2 regions of the Kitasatospora sp. NPDC058406 genome follow, and region 2 is predicted to be linked to the other one. Evidence: predicted binding sites of a transcription regulator. Region 2 holds the regulator's gene; the other holds the start of a gene.
What was found. Region 2 encodes HspR, which represses chaperone genes until heat shock. Its sites were predicted from a motif close to TTGAGNNNNNNNNNCTCAA; they were not measured.
Positions count from the first base shown of each region.

Region 1 (8,455 bases), on a different contig from region 2:
TGGTCTGCAGGAAGGTCTCGAAGGCCTCGGCGGAGTTCAGGCGGCGCAGGATGCGCAGCTGCTCCTCGCGCTCCGGCTTCGTGTACGGCTTCTCCACGCGCTCCTGCAGCCACTTGCGCTGCTTCGGGTCCTGGATGTGCATGTACTCGATGCCGACGGTGCGGCAGTAGGTGTTCCGCAGCAGGCCGAGGATGTCGCGGAGCTTCATCATCCGCTGGCCGCCGAAGCCGCCGACCGCGAACTCGCGCTCCAGGTCCCACAGGGTGAGGCCGTGGGTGGTGACGTCCAGGTCGGGGTGCTTGCGCTGCTTGTACTCCAGCGGGTCGGTGTCGGCCATGAGGTGGCCGCGGACCCGGTAGGAGTGGATCAGCTCGATGACGCGCGCGGTCTTGTTGACCTCGTCGTCGTGGGTGGTGGCGACGTCGGTGGCCCAGCGGACCGGCTCGTACGGGATCCGCAGCGACTCGAAGATCTCGTCGTAGAAGCCGTTCTCGCCGAGCAGCAGGCGGTGGATCTCGCGCAGGAACTCGCCGGACGCCGCACCCTGGATGACGCGGTGGTCGTAGGTCGAGGTCAGCGTCATGATCTTGGAGACGCCGAGCCGGGACAGGGTCTCCGGGGCGGAGCCCTGGAACTCGGCCGGGTACTCCATGGCGCCGACGCCGACGATGGTGCCCTGGTTCTGCATCAGGCGCGGCACGGAGTGCACGGTGCCGATGCCGCCGGGGTTGGTCAGCGAGACCGTGACGCCGGTGAAGTCGTCCATGGTCAGCTTGTTGGCGCGGGCCCGGCGGACGATGTCCTCGTAGGCCTGCCAGAAGCCGAAGAAGTCGAGGGTCTCGGCCTTCTTGATGGCCGCGACGACGAGCTGGCGGTCGCCGTTCGGCTTGACCAGGTCGATGGCCAGGCCGAGGTTCACGTGCTCCGGCTTGACCAGGTAGGACTTGCCGTTCTCCACCTTGTAGCTGTTGTTCATCCCGGGGGAGGCCTTGACGGCCTGCACCAGGGCGTACCCGATCAGGTGGGTGAAGGAGACCTTGCCACCACGGGCGCGCTGCAGGTGGTTGTTGATGACGATGCGGTTGTCGATCAACAGCTTGGCCGGGACGGCGCGGACCGAGGTCGCGGTCGGCACCTCCAGCGAGGCGTCCATGTTGGTCGCGACGGCCTTCGCCGGGCCGCGGAGCGGGACCAGCTCGGGGCCGGTCGCGTCGGTGGCGGGCGCAGCGGCCGGGGCGGCGGCCTTGGGGGCCGGAGGCGCGGCGGGGGCTGCGGCGAGCGGCGCGGCCGGGGCCGGGGCCGAGACCGGGGCCGCGGCGGCCGGAGCTGCCGGGGCGGCGGGCGCTGCCGGAGCCGGCGCTGCCGGGGCCGGAGCCGCCGGAGCAGCAGCGGCGGCGGGCGCGGGGGCGGCGGCGGGGGTCGGCGTGGGGCCGACCTGGGTCGCGGCCTGGGTCACTGGGGTCACCTCGGTACCGGGCTTGTAGTCGGCGAAAAAGTCCCACCAGGCTCGGTCGACCGAGTTCGGGTCCTGGAGGTACTGCTGGTAGATCTCGTCGACGAGCCACTCATTGGGGCCGAAGCCCGTGGAGCTTGCCGAGCTGTTGGAGGTTTCATGGGACTGTGGCGACACGGCGGCAACCGCCCTCTTCCGCTTCCTTTTGGGATGTTTGGACAGCGGGGATTAAGGCTACGCCTCTGACCAGTGATCGCGCAGTCCCCGGGGCCCAGGCGTCGCCCAGATCACAGTGCTGACCTGCAGGTTGGCTGAAAATGTGCGTTAGAAGGCCGCATCGGAGGGGAACCGATCGCGCCTGATCGCGCCCCATATGTGGGCAAAAGCGGACAAAAGTATTCGATTGACCGGCGGACTCCGCCGCGCATGTCTGTGTCGCTTCTGTGACATGCGGGCGAAGTCCGCTCGACGCGAACATCGCGGCGACCTCCGACGGAACCGCCTGCGGGACACCGGCGGGATCACCGGCGCGCTCACCGGGGTGAACGCGGACGCGAGCGCCGTCGGGGCCGCCGGCGGGGCCGGCGCGGGGCCGCCCGCGCGGTCAGCGCGGGCCGGGCAGCCGGACCGCGATCCGGCAGCCGCGTTCGGCCTCGGCGACCTCGATCCGCCCGCCGTGCAGGTCCACCGCCCAGCGGGCGATGGCCAGGCCCAGCCCGGTGCCGCCGTCGGCACCCGGCCCGGCCCCCGTGGCGGTGCCGCTGCGGCTGAACCGCTCGAAGACCCTGGTCCGGTCGGCCGCCGGGATGCCCGGACCCTCGTCCTCCACCTCCAGCAGGAGCCCGCCCGGCATGTCGCCGGGCCGGGCGCGGACCGTCACGGTGCCGCCCGGCGGGGAGTGCTTGCAGGCGTTGTCGACCAGGTTGGCGACCACCTGGTGGAGCCGTTCCGGGTCGGCGACGCCGGTCAGGCCGGCCGGGCTGACCTCCAGGGCGAGCCGGACGTCGCCCCGGCGGGAGAACGCCCCGCCGGCCGTCGCGCCGTCCACGGTGACCCCGCGCAGCACGCCGTCCAGGAACTCGCGCACCTCGAAGGGGCGGGCGTCCAGGTCGACCACGCCGTCGTCGATCTTGGACAGGTCGAGCAGGTGGGCGACCAGCCGGCCGAGCCGTTCGGTCTGTTCCAGCGCGGCACCCAGGGTCGCCGGGTTCGGCTGGACCACGCCGTCGACCACGTTCTCCAGCACGGCGTGCAGCGCGGCGATCGGCGTGCGAAGTTCGTGCGAGACGTTGGCGACGAGCTCGCGGCGGTGGCGGTCGGCGGCTCCGAGATCGGCCGCCATCTGGTTGAAGGTCGCCGCCAGCTCGCCGATCTCGTCGCGCGAGTTCACCTCGACCCGGCGGGTGTAGTCGCCGGAGGCCATCGCGCGGGCGGCGGCGGTCATGTCGCGCAGCGGGGCGGTCAGCCCGTGCGCGAGGAACTGCATGAAGAGCAGCGAGGCGATCATCGAGAAGATCATGATGATCCGGATCTGGGTCTCGGACCGGATCGCCACGACCACCATGCCGGTGGCCAGGAAGACCGAGACGATCACCAGGAGGGCGAGTTTGCCCTTGATGGAGCGGACCGGGTCGAGCGGCCGGATGTCGGCCCAGACCCGGCGGGCGGCACGCGTGGCCAGCGTGGGCGGCCTGCTGCCGGTGGTGTCCCCGTTGCGTTGCTGTGGAAAGGTCATTGGTCCCCTGTGAATCCCCCGCGTGCTGTGATCCCTCGGGTGGCGCGCACGGCGGTTCGGGACACGGGCCCCCCGGAGGCCCGCCGCCCGAGGCGCCGCTAGGAGAGCGGGGCCTCCAGCGCGTACCCGACACCGTGGACGGTGCGGATCCAGCTGGCGCCGATCTTGCGGCGGAGCGCCTTGACGTGGCTGTCGACGGTCCGGGTTCCGGACGCGTCGGTCCAGTCCCACACCTCGGCCAGCAGCTGCTCGCGGGTGAGCACCGCGCGCGGCTGTGCGGCCAGGCAGGCGAGCAGGTCGAACTCGGTCGGCGTCAGGTGGACGTCGCCCGCGGCCAGCCGGACCCGGCGCTGGACGTGGTCGATCTCCAGCTCGCCGAAGCGCAGCGAGCCCAGTGCGGGCGTCCGGGCGGCCTGCTGGGCGCGCTCGACGCGGCGCAGCAGCACGTTGACCCGGGCGGCCAGTTCGCGCATGGAGAAGGGCTTGGTCATGTAGTCGTCGGCACCGACGCCGAGGCCGACCAGCAGGTCCGTCTCGTCGTCGCGCGCGGTGAGCATCAGGACCGGGACCGGGCGCTGGGCCTGGATCCGGCGGCACACCTCCAGCCCGTCGAAGCCGGGCAGCATGATGTCGAGGACGACGAGGTCGGGCTGCCAGGTGTGGAAGCCGTCGACGGCGCCGGGCCCGTCGTGGGCCACGGCGACCTTGAAGCCCTCCGCGCCCAGCCGGGCCGCGATGGACTCGGCGATCGTGGGCTCGTCCTCCACCACCAGCACTCTGCGCTGGCTGCTCACCGTGCCGCCGTTGTTCTGGTGGTCCTGCTGAATTTCTGTCACGGTCACGCCACCGCCCCCAGGGCTGCGGGCCGGCCACCTGTGGGGATGGCGAGGCTCCGCTCGTAGTCTTGTTCCGTCGTGGACTGTGCCGGGTCCGCCGTCCCGTCGCGCGTGCGGCGTCGGAGGGCGGGTGTGGACCGCCCTTCTCTTCCGCACACTCCGCAGCGTACGGACAGAGGATGCTTCCCGGCAGGCGGACCGGACGTTTCCGGCCCGTGGACCGGCCTGTCGGACCGGTTTCCGGACCCACTCGGAAGTGGGCACGGGCCGATACCTTACCCGGCGATTTTTCACTCAGTAACGGTACGTATGCACATGAGTTGACACCAACCCGCCGGTCAGGGGCGCCGCCCCCCTGCGGGGAGGGGGATGGTCTGGACCAATGTCGGGTCTCTGCCGGTATCGGAATACTCACGGCATTTTCCCAGCCGGCTCCCAGGAGCCGGACGTACCGTGGCCACGACAAGTCGTGGAGGTGGGATCGCCGGAGCCCGCCGGTACGTTGGCCACCGGGCGGGGCCGGTGGCTGCGGCGTCTGAGCGGAGGCGGCATGACGGGGCGACGGATCGGCGCCGGGCAGGGCGGGCCGCCGTACGGGATGCTCCGCCACGGGCTGCGGGCCGGCCCGCTCGCCTGGGTGCTGGCCCGGGTGCCGACCCCCCGGCGCAACCCCTTCGCGCTCGGCTACCTCGCCGTGGTCGCCACCACCACCACGTTCGCGATGCTCGCCGATCCGGAGCTGGTGGCCCGCCTCCAGGAGGCGTCCAGCTCGGACGGGCACAACCTGTTGCACCATCCGCTGCGCGCGCTCCTGCTCAGTGGCTTCTGGGTGGCCGGCACGGTCTGGATGCCCTACCTGTGGGCCTTCGCCCTGACCGTCGCGCCACTGGAGCGCCGGGTCGGGGCGGTCCGCGCCGCGGTGGTCTTCGCGGCCGGGCACGTCACGGCCACCCTGCTCTCCCAGGCCGTGGTGATCACCGCGGTGGAGACCGGGCGACTGGAGACCGCGGCGCTCGACCACCTGGACATCGGGGTCAGCTACGGCGTGCTGGCCAGCCTCGGCGCACTGGCCGGGCTGCTCCCCCTGCCCGGCCGGGTGTTCGGCCTGGGTCTGGCCGGCGCGCTGATCGCCGAGCAGATCGCGACCGACCGCGACCTGGTCACCGGCGTCGGGCACCCGGTGGCGCTGCTGGCCGGGGTGGCGCTCTGGCGCTGGCTGCGCCGCTGGGACGGCCACGGGCCGGGGCGCGGCCGGGCGGTCGCGCCGGCCGCCGGGGTGCCGGCGCCGGTGGCCGCGCGCGGCCGGACCGCGGTGCTGGACCGGCTGTAGGTGCCCGGCCGGCCGTCGCCCGGCGGCTTCGGCGGCGGCGGTCGCCTTCCGGTGGTGTGGCTCCGGTGCCGCTCCGGTGTCGTTCCGGTGCCGCTTTCCGATCGAGCTCCTCCGGGTGCAGCCCACGGCCGTCCGTCTCCGTCCGTCTCCGTCCTTCCGGCCGTCCTTCGGGCCGGCGCCCCCGGCCGACGGCGCCCGGACGCCGCCGCAGCCACCCCGGGAGGCGTCTTTTTGACAGCCCCCGCGCGCGCTCCCTGCGCCGACTCCGCGTTCGCTCACGGCGAACAACCGGCGGGGAACATCCGGCGCCCGCAGATCCTTAGTCAGGTCGACTCAAGTTCGCTGACTGGGGAGAGATCATGGCATCGACGTCCACACCGCTCACCCTGCCCGTGCTGCCGCTCGACGACGAGGTCGTGCTCCCGGGCATGGTCGTCCCGCTGGACCTGAAGGACACCGAGGTCCGCGCCGCCGTCGAGGCCGCCCGCGCCGCGGCCGGGACGGGCAAGCCCCAGGTCCTGCTCGTCCCGAGGGTCGACGGCTCGTACGCGGCCGCCGGCACCCTCGCCACCGTCGAGCAGGTCGGCCGGCTGGCGGACGGCGACCCGGCCGCGCTGGTCCGCGCGGTGCGGCGGGTGCGGATCGGCGTCGGCACCACCGGGCCCGGCGCCGCGCTCTGGGTCGAGACCACGCCGTTCCGCGAGTCCTCGGCCGGCACCCCCGTGGCCGGGCGGGCCGCCGAGCTGGTCAGGGACTACAAGAACCTCTCCACCCAGTGGCTGCGCAAGCGCGGCGCCTGGCAGATCGTCGACCGGGTCGCCGCCATCGAGGACGTCGGCGAGCTCGCCGACAACATCGGCTACGCGCCCTTCGTCACCGCCGAGCAGAAGCTCAAGGTGCTGCTGGAGGCCGACCAGGTCGCCCGACTGGAGTACGCGCTCGGCCTGCTCCGCGACCACCTCGCCGAGGAGGAGGTCAACGACACCATCCGCAAGGACGTCGAGGAGGGCGTGGCCAAGCAGCAGAAGGAGTTCCTGCTCCGCCGCCAGCTGGAGGCCGTCCGCAAGGAGCTGGCGGAGCTGAACGGCGACCCGGCCGACGAGGAGGACGACTACCGCGCCCGGGTCGAGGCCGCGGGCCTCCCGGAGAAGGTGCGCGAGGCCGCGCTCAAGGAGGTCGACAAGCTGGAGCGGGCGAGCGACCAGTCGCCGGAGGGCTCCTGGATCCGCACCTGGCTGGACACCGTCCTGGAGCTGCCCTGGAACGAGCGGACCGAGGACGCCTACGACATCGTCGGCGCCCGCGCGGTGCTGGACGCCGACCACGCCGGCCTGGCCGACGTGAAGGACCGCATCGTCGAGTACCTCGCGGTCCGCAAGCGCCGGGCCGAGCAGGGGCTCGGGCCGGTCGGTGCCGACGTCGGTGCCGGTGCCGGCAGCGACGGCAAGGAGCGGCGGGACGGCGCGCTGCCCCGGAAGGGCGGCGGAGGGCGACGGGCCGGCGGGGCGGTGCTCGCGCTGGTCGGCCCGCCCGGCGTCGGCAAGACCTCGCTCGGCGAGTCGGTGGCCCGGGCGATGGGCCGCAGCTTCGTGCGGGTCTCGCTCGGCGGCATCCGGGACGAGGCGGAGATCCGCGGCCACCGGCGCACCTACGTCGGCGCGCTGCCCGGGCGGCTGGTCCGCGCCATCAAGGAGGCCGGCTCGATGAACCCGGTCGTCCTGCTCGACGAGATCGACAAGGTCGGCTCCGACTACCGGGGCGACCCGGCCGCCGCCCTGCTGGAGGTGCTCGACCCGGCCCAGAACCACACCTTCCGGGACCACTACCTGGAGGTCGAGCTGGACCTCTCCGACGTCGTCTTCCTCGCCACCGCCAACGTGCTGGAGGCCATCCCCGAGCCGCTGCTCGACCGGATGGAACTCGTCCGGCTCGACGGCTACACCGAGGACGAGAAGGTCGTCATCGCCCGTGACCACCTGCTCCCGCGTCAGCTGGAGCGGGCCGGCCTCCGGGACGAGGAGGTCACCGTCGACGAGACCGCACTGCGCCGGCTGGCCGGCGAGTACACCCGCGAGGCCGGCGTCCGGACCCTCGAACGCTCGATCGCCCGGGTGCTGCGCAAGATCGCCGCACAGAGCGAGCTGGGCGAGCGCGAGCTGCCCGTCAGGATCGGCGCCGACGACCTGCGCGCCCTGATCGGCCGCCCGCACCACGTCCCGGAGGCCGCCCAGGAGCCGGCCGAGCGGCGCACCGCCGTCCCCGGGGTGGCGACCGGCCTGGCGGTCACCGGCGCCGGCGGCGACGTCCTCTACATCGAGGCCTCGCTCGCGGACGCCGAGACCGGCGGCACCGGGCTGACCCTGACCGGCCAGCTGGGCGACGTCATGAAGGAGTCCGCCCACATCGCGCTCTCCTACCTGCGCTCGCGCGGAGCCGAACTGGAGCTGCCGGTCACCTCGCTGCGCGACCGCGGCGTGCACCTGCACGTCCCGGCCGGGGCCGTGCCCAAGGACGGTCCGAGTGCCGGCATCACCATGACCACGGCGCTGGCCTCGCTGCTCTCCGGCCGCAAGGTGCGCACCGACGTGGCGATGACCGGTGAGGTGTCGCTGACCGGGCGGGTGCTGCCGATCGGCGGGGTGAAGCAGAAGCTGCTCGCCGCCGACCGGGCCGGCGTCACCACGGTGATCATCCCCCGGCGGAACGAGGCCGACCTGGACGACGTCCCGGCCGAGGTGCTGGAGCGCCTCACCGTCCACCCGGTCTCGGACGTCCGGGAGGTGCTGAGGCTGGCCCTGGAGCCGGCCGAGGTGCTGGTCGCGGCCGCCTGAGGCGGCGCCGGGCGGCCACCGGCAGGGCGCCGACGGCCCCGGGACAGGCCCGAACGGCTCCGGGACAGGCCCGGCGGAGTACTCCTCCGCCGGGCCACCGGCGTGCCCGGACGGCGGACGGGTTCCGGCGGGAACGGCGGCGGGCCCCGTGCCAGACTGCGGAGATGGCGTCCCCCACGCAGCGCGTCCTGGCCCGGGTGCCGGCCGGGCTGCGCCCGGTCCTGCTCCGGCACCGGAGGCTGGTGAAGTTCCTGCTGGTCGGCAGCGGGT
Region 1 covers NZ_JBHXKE010000142.1:1,721-10,175, reverse strand. Annotated here, with positions in the region: gene ACFWOG_RS25475 (multifunctional oxoglutarate decarboxylase/oxoglutarate dehydrogenase thiamine pyrophosphate-binding subunit/dihydrolipoyllysine-residue succinyltransferase subunit) at 1-1,630, opposite strand, end outside; gene ACFWOG_RS25470 (HAMP domain-containing sensor histidine kinase) at 2,058-3,188, opposite strand; gene ACFWOG_RS25465 (response regulator transcription factor) at 3,287-4,024, opposite strand; gene ACFWOG_RS25460 (rhomboid-like protein) at 4,575-5,354, shown strand; gene lon (endopeptidase La) at 5,714-8,185, shown strand; gene ACFWOG_RS25450 (GtrA family protein) at 8,350-8,455, shown strand, end outside.
Region 1: the regulator HspR is predicted to act here: its motif matches at 5,673-5,691, upstream of lon (endopeptidase La).

Region 2 (8,455 bases):
GTCGACGAGGAGCACGATCGGCTTGCGCAGCGCCGACGCCCAGCCCAGCTCCAGGCTGACCCCGGCCGACAGCGGTGCGCCGACGTAGGCGAAGACGAGGTCGGCGGACTGCAGCGCGCGGAAGTCCGACGGCACGCGCGGCTCGGGGGCGCGCCCGGCGACGGTCCAGGCGTCACTGTGGTGGGCGCTGTACACGGCGGCGCCACTGCGGAGGAGGGTGGTGCGGAGGGTGGTCAGCCGCGTCCGGCTGGCGAGGGTCACCACACTGTCCGCCGGCCCGGTCAACCGCATGAGCGGCGCGGCCAGGAAGACTCGTGCACGCCGGCCCTCGAGGGCCTGGCTGTCGTGGTGACGCAGGTAGGGCTCAGTCATGTCGACTCCGGGGAGTGGCTGACCGGGTTCACCAGGTCCGGCAGGGTTAGGGGTTCTGATCGGCGAGGCTGCGGACTTCGCTCGGGGGAGCTAAGTCGAATGGTGAATTGAAGGTACATCGGCAAGTGTGGTGAGCTTGCCGGGACCATCGGGAGCGAACTGATCGTCCATCGTTCGGGGCGGTGGAGTCCACTGCTTCGCGGTGTCATCTGTCTGCCTGGCATGGAGATGACGCACCTCTGTGGAGGGGGGATGTGGCGCGTGCGTTCGAGCTGGGGCATTATGTGGGCGGCTGCGTAGCTGTTCCCATTGCTCGATACCCGCGACTAACTCAGGAAGGCGTGATCGCAATGCTTCGCCTGCGCCGACACGTTCGCATCACTGCGGCTTCGGTCGTTGCTGTTATAGCGGTATTGACCGCGAGCAGCCAGGTCACGTCGGCGGCTTCCGGCCACCAGCCGGCGCCGCGTACCGCCAACTCCGTGCCCGCCGACGCTCCGGCCCTGGTCACGCTGGCCCTCACCGCGAACGACAGCAACTGGACCTGAGTTCGGCACGTGACGCCCGGGCGGGCCGTCAGGGGCCCCGGGCGGTCAGTCGGTTGACGGGTCGTGTTCCCGGAGGCGTTCTTCGGGGTGCCCGCTCTGGGTGGTCCGGGCCAGCATGTACCCGAGCTGGAACAGCGAATCCACCCGGTAGTCCTCACGCATGTCCGCTATGTGACGCGCCAGCGTGCGTTCGCTGATGCCCAGGCTTCGGGCAATCACGCGGTGACTGGTGCCTTTCAGCAGCAGATCGATGATCGTCTGCCGCAGGCGTGAGATGACCTCCTGCGGCACCGCGCGGGCGCCGTCGAAATCGAGAGCGCGGTTCCAGTTGCGCTCGAAGATGTCGGAGACCAGATAGCTGATGATCGCGCGGTCGTGTATGAACGCGGCCACATTCAGGTCGTCCGCGATGGGAATGATGGCGGTGCGGCGGTCCACGACTATGAGCCGGGTGTACGGCTCGTCCAGGGTGCGGACCTGCCCCCCGGCGTCCGTGATGGCGAGGACGTAGTCCCTGGTGGCGGGGTGGTAACGCGTACTGGGGTGGTAAATGGTCCGAAACGTGGCGCCTCTCTGGAGAAGAGCCAAATCACGGTCGCGGCTGCCGGCGAGTGCCTCCGGGGGGCGGGGACCACCCGGTTGTGCGGCGAGGAACTCCTCGGTGCAACTCGTGGTCAACTGCCCGAGTCTTTGATTGATCAGTACTTTTCCACGGACGTACTCGATGCTGCCGCCGGTCTGCTTCGGCGTGTGGAAGGCCTCGGACAGTTCCTTCAAATCGATCGGAAGTGCCTCGGCCCGGGAGAGCAGGTCGAGTGCTTTGCGCTGCCAGGAGGCGATGAGCCCGGACGAGAGCTGCTGGGGGTCCACGGCGACGAGCACGTCCGGCTCGTCCGTGTCCGGCACCAGCAGGCCGATGTCGAGAAGCTCCTGGAGGAACCTGAGGTCGGTGGCCTCCTGGCTCGCGGGTACGAGGCGGCCGTGGGAGTGCAGGACGTGGAGGTAGAGCTTGCGAGCGCCGTCCGAGAGGACACCGAGGCCGCCTGAGGTGAGTCCGGGCTCGGCCGTCTCGCTCATCTGCGGCTCCCTGGTGTTCGGATAGAGCTGAGTGAGGCCGGTTCGCCGGCTTCGATGGGGATCTTAGCCAGAGCCTCCGCGAACCGGCATCGGCGCTCTTGATCCGCTCTCGCCTGCAGAAAGCACTCTCTCACCACGCAAGCACCGCCGGCACCCCCCAACCAGAGGGAACCGGCGGCGGCGACCGTCGTGGCCGGGTCAGCGCTTGGGACGCCAGACGACCAGGGCGCTGGAGTGCGGGGTCGGGGGCTGGTAGGGGACGAGGTCGCGGCGGTAGGAGGCGTGGATGGTGGCCTCGCGCTGCTGGAGGGCGGTGGCCGCGCCTTCGAGGGAGTCGGTGAGCTCGGCGATCCGGGACTGGAGGGCGGTGACCTGGTTCTCCAGCTCGATGATCCGCTTGATGCCGGCGAGGTTGATGCCCTCGTCCTGGGAGAGCCGCTGGACGTCGCGCAGCTGCTGGATGTCGCGCGCCGAGTAGCGGCGCCCGCGGCCGGCGGTGCGGTCGGGGCAGACCAGGCCGAGGCGGTCGTACTGGCGGAGGGTCTGCGGGTGCAGGCCGGAGAGCTCGGCGGCCACCGAGATCACGTAGACCGGGGTGTCCTCGGTGAGGACGTACTGGGGCTGCGGAACGGCCCGGCGCGCGCGCGGGGGGCCGCCGCCGGGCAGTCCCTCGCCGATGCCGGGGCCGATCGGGCCGTGGCCGGTGCTGTCGGGGGTCATCTGGTCGTCACGCTCCCTTCGCCGCTCGGAACAGGGCGGCTCGCGGGTCGTCGGAGGCGGTGGCCTCGCGGTACTGCTCCAGAGCGGCCAGCGCGTCGCCGGTGACGTGCTGGGGCACCACGACCTCCACGGTGACCAGGAGGTCGCCCCGGGTGCCGTCCTTGCGGGTGGCGCCCTTGCCGCGGGCCCGCAGGGTGAGGCCGTTGGCACTGCCCGGGGGGAGTTTGAGCTTCACCGAGGGGCCGTTGAGGGTCGGCACCTCGATGGTGCCCCCCAACGCGGCTTCGGGGAAGGTGACCGGGACGGTCACGGTCAGGTTGTCGGCCTTCCGTCCGAAGACGGGGTGCGGGTCGACGTGCACGGTGACGTAGAGGTCGCCGGGCTGGCCGCCGCGTTCGCCCTGCGCGCCCTTGCCCTTGAGGCGGATCCGCTGGGCGTCCTGGACACCGGCCGGGATCCGGACCTGCATGGTGCGGGCGGAGCTGGCCCGGCCGCTGCCGTGGCAGTCGGTGCACGGGTCGTCGACGATCATGCCGCGGCCGCGGCAGTCCCGGCAGGGCTCGGAGAGGGCGAAGGCGCCCTGGCCGCGGCTGACCGTGCCGGAACCGACGCAGGTCGGGCAGACCCGGGGGGTGGTGCCGGCCTTGGCACCGGTGCCGTTGCAGTGGCGGCAGGGGGCCTGACTGGTCATCCGGAGCGGGACGGTGGCGCCGTCGACGGCCTCCTCGAAGGAGAGCGTCACCTCGGTCTCGACGTCGGCGCCGCGCCGGGGCTGGGCCTGCCGGGCGCCGCCGCGGTTGAACAGGCCGCCGAAGACGTCGCCGAGGCCACCGCTGTTGCCGGCCTGGTTGCCGCTGAACAGGTCGCCGAAGTCGAAGCTGTAGTTGCCGTTACCGGGGCCGCCGGCGCGGAAGCCGCCGTTGGCGAAGAGGCTGCGGGCCTCGTCGTACTCCTTGCGGCGCTTCTCGTCGGAGAGGACGTCGTACGCCTCGGAGATGTCCTTGAACCGCTCCTCGGCCGCCGTGTCACCCTTGTTCGCGTCGGGGTGGAACTCGCGGGCCAGCTTGCGGTAGGTCTTCTTGATCTCGGTGGCGGTGGCGTCCTTGGGCACGCCGAGGACCTTGTAGTAGTCCTTCTCCACGTAGTCCTTGCCGCTCATGGCTGGCGCCACCTCCCGAGGTCCATCGTCACAGAGCTGTCAACGGGCCGGCCGTGGCCCGTCGACAGTGCGCTGCGGAGCCGGCCGCCGTACTGGCCGGCGTACGACTCCGCAGCGCACAGGTTGTCAGCCGTCACCGGTGGTCAGCTGTCCGGGCCACCGTCGGCCTGGTCCTTCTTCTCCCCGCCCTTGGCGGTGTCGGTGTCCGGGCCGGACGTGGTCTGGGTGCCCGGCTGGGGCTCCGCGACCGCGACCATCGCCGGGCGGATGATCCGCTCGCCGATCCGGTAACCGGGCTGGAGGATCTGGACGCAGGTGTCCTCGGTGACCTCCGACGAGTAGCTGTGCATCAGCGCCTCGTGCATGGTCGGGTCGAAGGGCTCGCCCTCCTTGCCGAACTGCTGCAGGCCCAGCTTGGCGACGACGGTCTCCAGCGACTCGGCGACGGACTTGAAGCCGCCGGTCACCTCGCCGTGGTCACGGGCCCGGCCGATGTCGTCCAGGACCGGGATCAGCGACTCCAGGATGTTGGAGACGGCGATCTCACGGACCGTCAGTCGGTCGCGCTCGACCCGCTTCCGGTAGTTCTGGTACTCGGCCTGGAGGCGCTGGAGGTCGGCCGTCCGCTCGGCCAGCTCGCGCTTGGCCGTGGCGAGGTCGTCCGGTTCGCCGGTCGCGCCGGCGGTCGAATCGGCACCGCCCGCGGCAGCCTCCTCGGCAGCCTTGATCACGGCCTCCTCGGCGGCGGAGTCGTCGCCGGGCTCAGCACCCTGCGGCTTCTCCGTCATGCCGCACCGCCCTTGGGCTTCTCGTCGTCCACGATCTCGGCGTCGACGACGTCGTCGTCCTTGGCACCGGCGGCGTCACCGGCCGGGGCGGCGCCGGCGGCGTCGGCGTTGGCGTACAGCGCCTGGCCGAGCTTCTGCGCGGTGGTGGACACCTTCTCGGAGGCCTCGCGGATCTTCGCGATGTCCTCGCCCTTGAGGGCTTCCTTGAGCTCGCCGATGGCGGTCTCGACCTCGGTCTTGACGTCGGCCGGCAGCTTGTCGGCGTTGTCGGCGATGAACTTCTCGGTCGAGTAGACGAGCTGCTCGGCCTGGTTGCGGGTCTCCACGGACTCGCGGCGCTTGTGGTCCTCCTCCGCGTACTGCTCGGCCTCGCGCATCATGCGCTCGATGTCGTCCTTCGGCAGCGCGGAGCCGCCGGTGACGGTCATCTTCTGCTCCTTGCCGGTGCCGAGGTCCTTGGCACCGACGTGCATGATGCCGTTGGCGTCGATGTCGAAGGTGACCTCGATCTGGGGCAGGCCACGGGGGGCCGGCGGCAGGCCGGTCAGCTCGAACATGCCGAGCTTCTTGTTGTACGCGGCGATCTCGCGCTCGCCCTGGTAGACCTGGATCTGCACGGACGGCTGGTTGTCCTCGGCCGTGGTGAAGATCTCGGAGCGCTTGGTCGGGATCGTGGTGTTGCGCTCGATCAGCTTGGTCATGATGCCGCCCTTGGTCTCGATGCCGAGGGACAGCGGGGTGACGTCGAGCAGCAGGACGTCCTTGACCTCGCCCTTGAGGACACCGGCCTGGAGCGAGGCGCCGATGGCGACGACCTCGTCCGGGTTGACGCCCTTGTTCGCGTCCTTGCCGCCGGTCAGCTCGCGGACGAGCTCGGCGACGGCCGGCATGCGGGTCGAGCCGCCGACGAGGACCACGTGGTCGATCTCGGAGAGGGCGATGCCCGCGTCCTTGATCACGTTGTGGAACGGGACCTTGCAGCGCTCCAGCAGGTCCGAGGTCAGCTGCTGGAACTGGGCGCGGGTGAGCTTCTCGTCCAGGTGCAGCGGGCCCTCGGCGGAGGCCGTGATGTAGGGCAGGTTGATCGAGGTCTCGGAGGACGAGGACAGCTCGATCTTGGCCTTCTCGGAGGCCTCGCGCAGGCGCTGCAGGGCCATCTTGTCCTTGGACAGGTCGACACCGTGGCCGGCCTGGAAGACCTTCACCAGGTGGTCGACGACCTTCTGGTCCCAGTCGTCACCGCCGAGGTGGTTGTCACCGTTGGTGGCCTTCACCTCGACGACCCCGTCGCCGATCTCCAGCAGCGAGACGTCGAAGGTGCCGCCGCCGAGGTCGAAGACCAGGATGGTCTGGTCGTCCTTGTCCAGGCCGTAGGCCAGGGCGGCCGCGGTCGGCTCGTTGACGATGCGCAGGACGTTGAGGCCCGCGATCTCACCGGCCTCCTTGGTGGCCTGGCGCTCCGAGTCGGAGAAGTACGCCGGGACGGTGATGACGGCGTCGGTGACCGTCTCGCCCAGGTAGGACTCGGCGTCCCGCTTCAGCTTCTGCAGGATGAAGGCGCTGATCTGCTGGGGGTTGAAGTCCTTGCCGTCCAGGCCGATCTTCCAGCTGGTGCCCATGTGACGCTTGACCGAGCGAATGGTGCGGTCCACGTTGGTGACCGCCTGACGCTTGGCCACCTCGCCGACGAGCACCTCGCCGTTCTTCGCGAAGGCGACGACGGACGGCGTGGTCCGAGCGCCCTCGGCGTTCGTGATGACGGTGGGCTCGCCACCCTCCAGAACGCTGACGACCGAGTTCGTCGTGCCGAGGTCGATGCCGACCGCGCGTGCCATCGTAGATACCTCCACGGAAGAGTTGAGCTTTACAGGCTCAAGGATGCACGACGAGGCGGGGGGCGTCAACAGCTATGAGTCCGGAGCGCTCAACTTTGCTGAGCCGGAAATGCGGAGATCGGAGCGGCGAGCGGCCCTGTGGCGCCCGGACGGCGATGGCAGGGTGCACTTACGTGACTGCCGCCATACCTTGAGCATCTTCAGGAGAAGTGTTGACGAGCGGTAATGTCCGGCCCGTCGGCCCTGCAAGTTACCGGCGAGTACAATCACCGCGAGAGTCTGTACCCCCAGCACCCCAGCACCCCCAGAAAGCCGCAGGAGACGGAGAGCCGATGCAGCTAGCAGCGATCGTCATCTCGCTGGTCACGTTCGTGGTCGGCACCGCGCTCGCCGCCCGTGCGGCGCTGTACATCTACAAGGTGGTGCGGACCGGTCAGCCGGACCCGACCCGGTTCGGGCAGCCCGCCCTGCGCGCGAAGACCGTGGCGGTCGAGTTCGTCGGCCACACCCGGATGAACCGCTGGGGCGTCGTCGGCGTCGCCCACTGGTTCGTCGCGGTCGGCTTCTTCACGCTCGGCCTGACCCTGCTGACCGCCTTCTTCCAGCTGTTCGACGCCGAGTTCGTGCTGCCGGTGCTCGGCGGCTGGCTGCCGTACGAGCTCTTCACCGAGCTGGTCGGCACCTTCACCACCCTCGGCATCGCCACCCTCATCGTGATCCGCCTGCTCAGCCTGCCGGGCCGGGCGGGCCGCAAGTCGCGCTTCGCCGGCTCGATCGCCTGGCAGGCCTTCTACGTCGAGTACACGATCCTCGGCATCGGCCTGTGCATCATGATCCTGCGCGGCCTGGAGGGCGCGCTGGAGCACGTGGGCTCGTACGAGGCGAAGTACCTGATCTCCTACCCGCTGGTGCTGGCCTTCAAGGGCCTGTCGCACGGCACCCTGGAGAACCTGGTCTACGTCTTCGCGATGCTGAAGATCTGCACCTCCTTCGCCTGGGCCATCACCATCGGCGTCAACCCCTCGATGGGCGTCGCCTGGCACCGCTTCCTCGCGTTCTTCAACATCTACTTCAAGCGCGAGGAGGACGGCGACGTCGCCCTCGGCGAGCTGCGTCCGATGGCCAGCGGCGGGCAGCCGATCGACTTCGAGGACCCGGCCGACGACGCCGTCTTCGGCGTCTCCCAGGTCGAGCACTTCTCCTGGAAGGGCATCCTCGACTTCTCCACCTGCACCGAGTGCGGGCGCTGCCAGTCGCAGTGCCCGGCCTGGAACACCGGCAAGCCGCTCTCGCCCAAGCTGCTGATCATGAGCCTGCGGGAGCACGCCTTCGCCAAGGCGCCGTACCTGCTCGCCGGCGGCGGCAAGGACATGGAGGGCGAGGAGCGGGCGACCGCCGAGCAGCTCGCCGGCGTCCCCGCCGCCGCGCTGGCCGAGGCCGAGCGCCCGCTGATCGGCACCGCGGAGGAGAACGGGGTCATCGACCCCGACGTGCTGTGGTCCTGCACCACCTGCGGCGCCTGCGTCGAGCAGTGCCCGGTGGACATCGAGCACATCGACCACATCGTCGACATGCGCCGCTACCAGGTGATGATCGAGTCCTCGTTCCCGACCGAGGCCGGGGCGATGCTCAAGAACCTGGAGAACAAGGGCAACCCGTGGGGCATGGCCACCAAGGCCCGCCTGGACTGGGTCAAGGAGCTCAAGAAGGAGACCGGCATCGAGGTGCCGGTGATCGGTGAGGACATCGACCCCGCCGAGGTCGAGTACCTCTACTGGGTCGGCTGCGCCGGCGCCCTGGAGGACCGCGCCAAGAAGACCACCAAGGCCTTCGCGGAGCTGCTGCACACCGCCGGCGTGCAGTTCGCCATCCTCGGCAAGGAGGAGTCCTGCACCGGTGACTCCGCCCGCCGCCTCGGCAACGAGTTCCTCTTCCAGATGCTCGGCGCGCAGAACG
Region 2 covers NZ_JBHXKE010000122.1:4,342-12,796, reverse strand. Annotated here, with positions in the region: gene ACFWOG_RS23355 (hypothetical protein) at 1-372, opposite strand, end outside; gene ACFWOG_RS23350 (hypothetical protein) at 786-920, shown strand; gene ACFWOG_RS23345 (hypothetical protein) at 966-1,997, opposite strand; gene ACFWOG_RS23340 (heat shock protein transcriptional repressor HspR) at 2,196-2,717, opposite strand; gene dnaJ (molecular chaperone DnaJ) at 2,725-3,876, opposite strand; gene grpE (nucleotide exchange factor GrpE) at 4,020-4,664, opposite strand; gene dnaK (molecular chaperone DnaK) at 4,661-6,499, opposite strand; gene ACFWOG_RS23320 ((Fe-S)-binding protein) at 6,832-8,455, shown strand, end outside.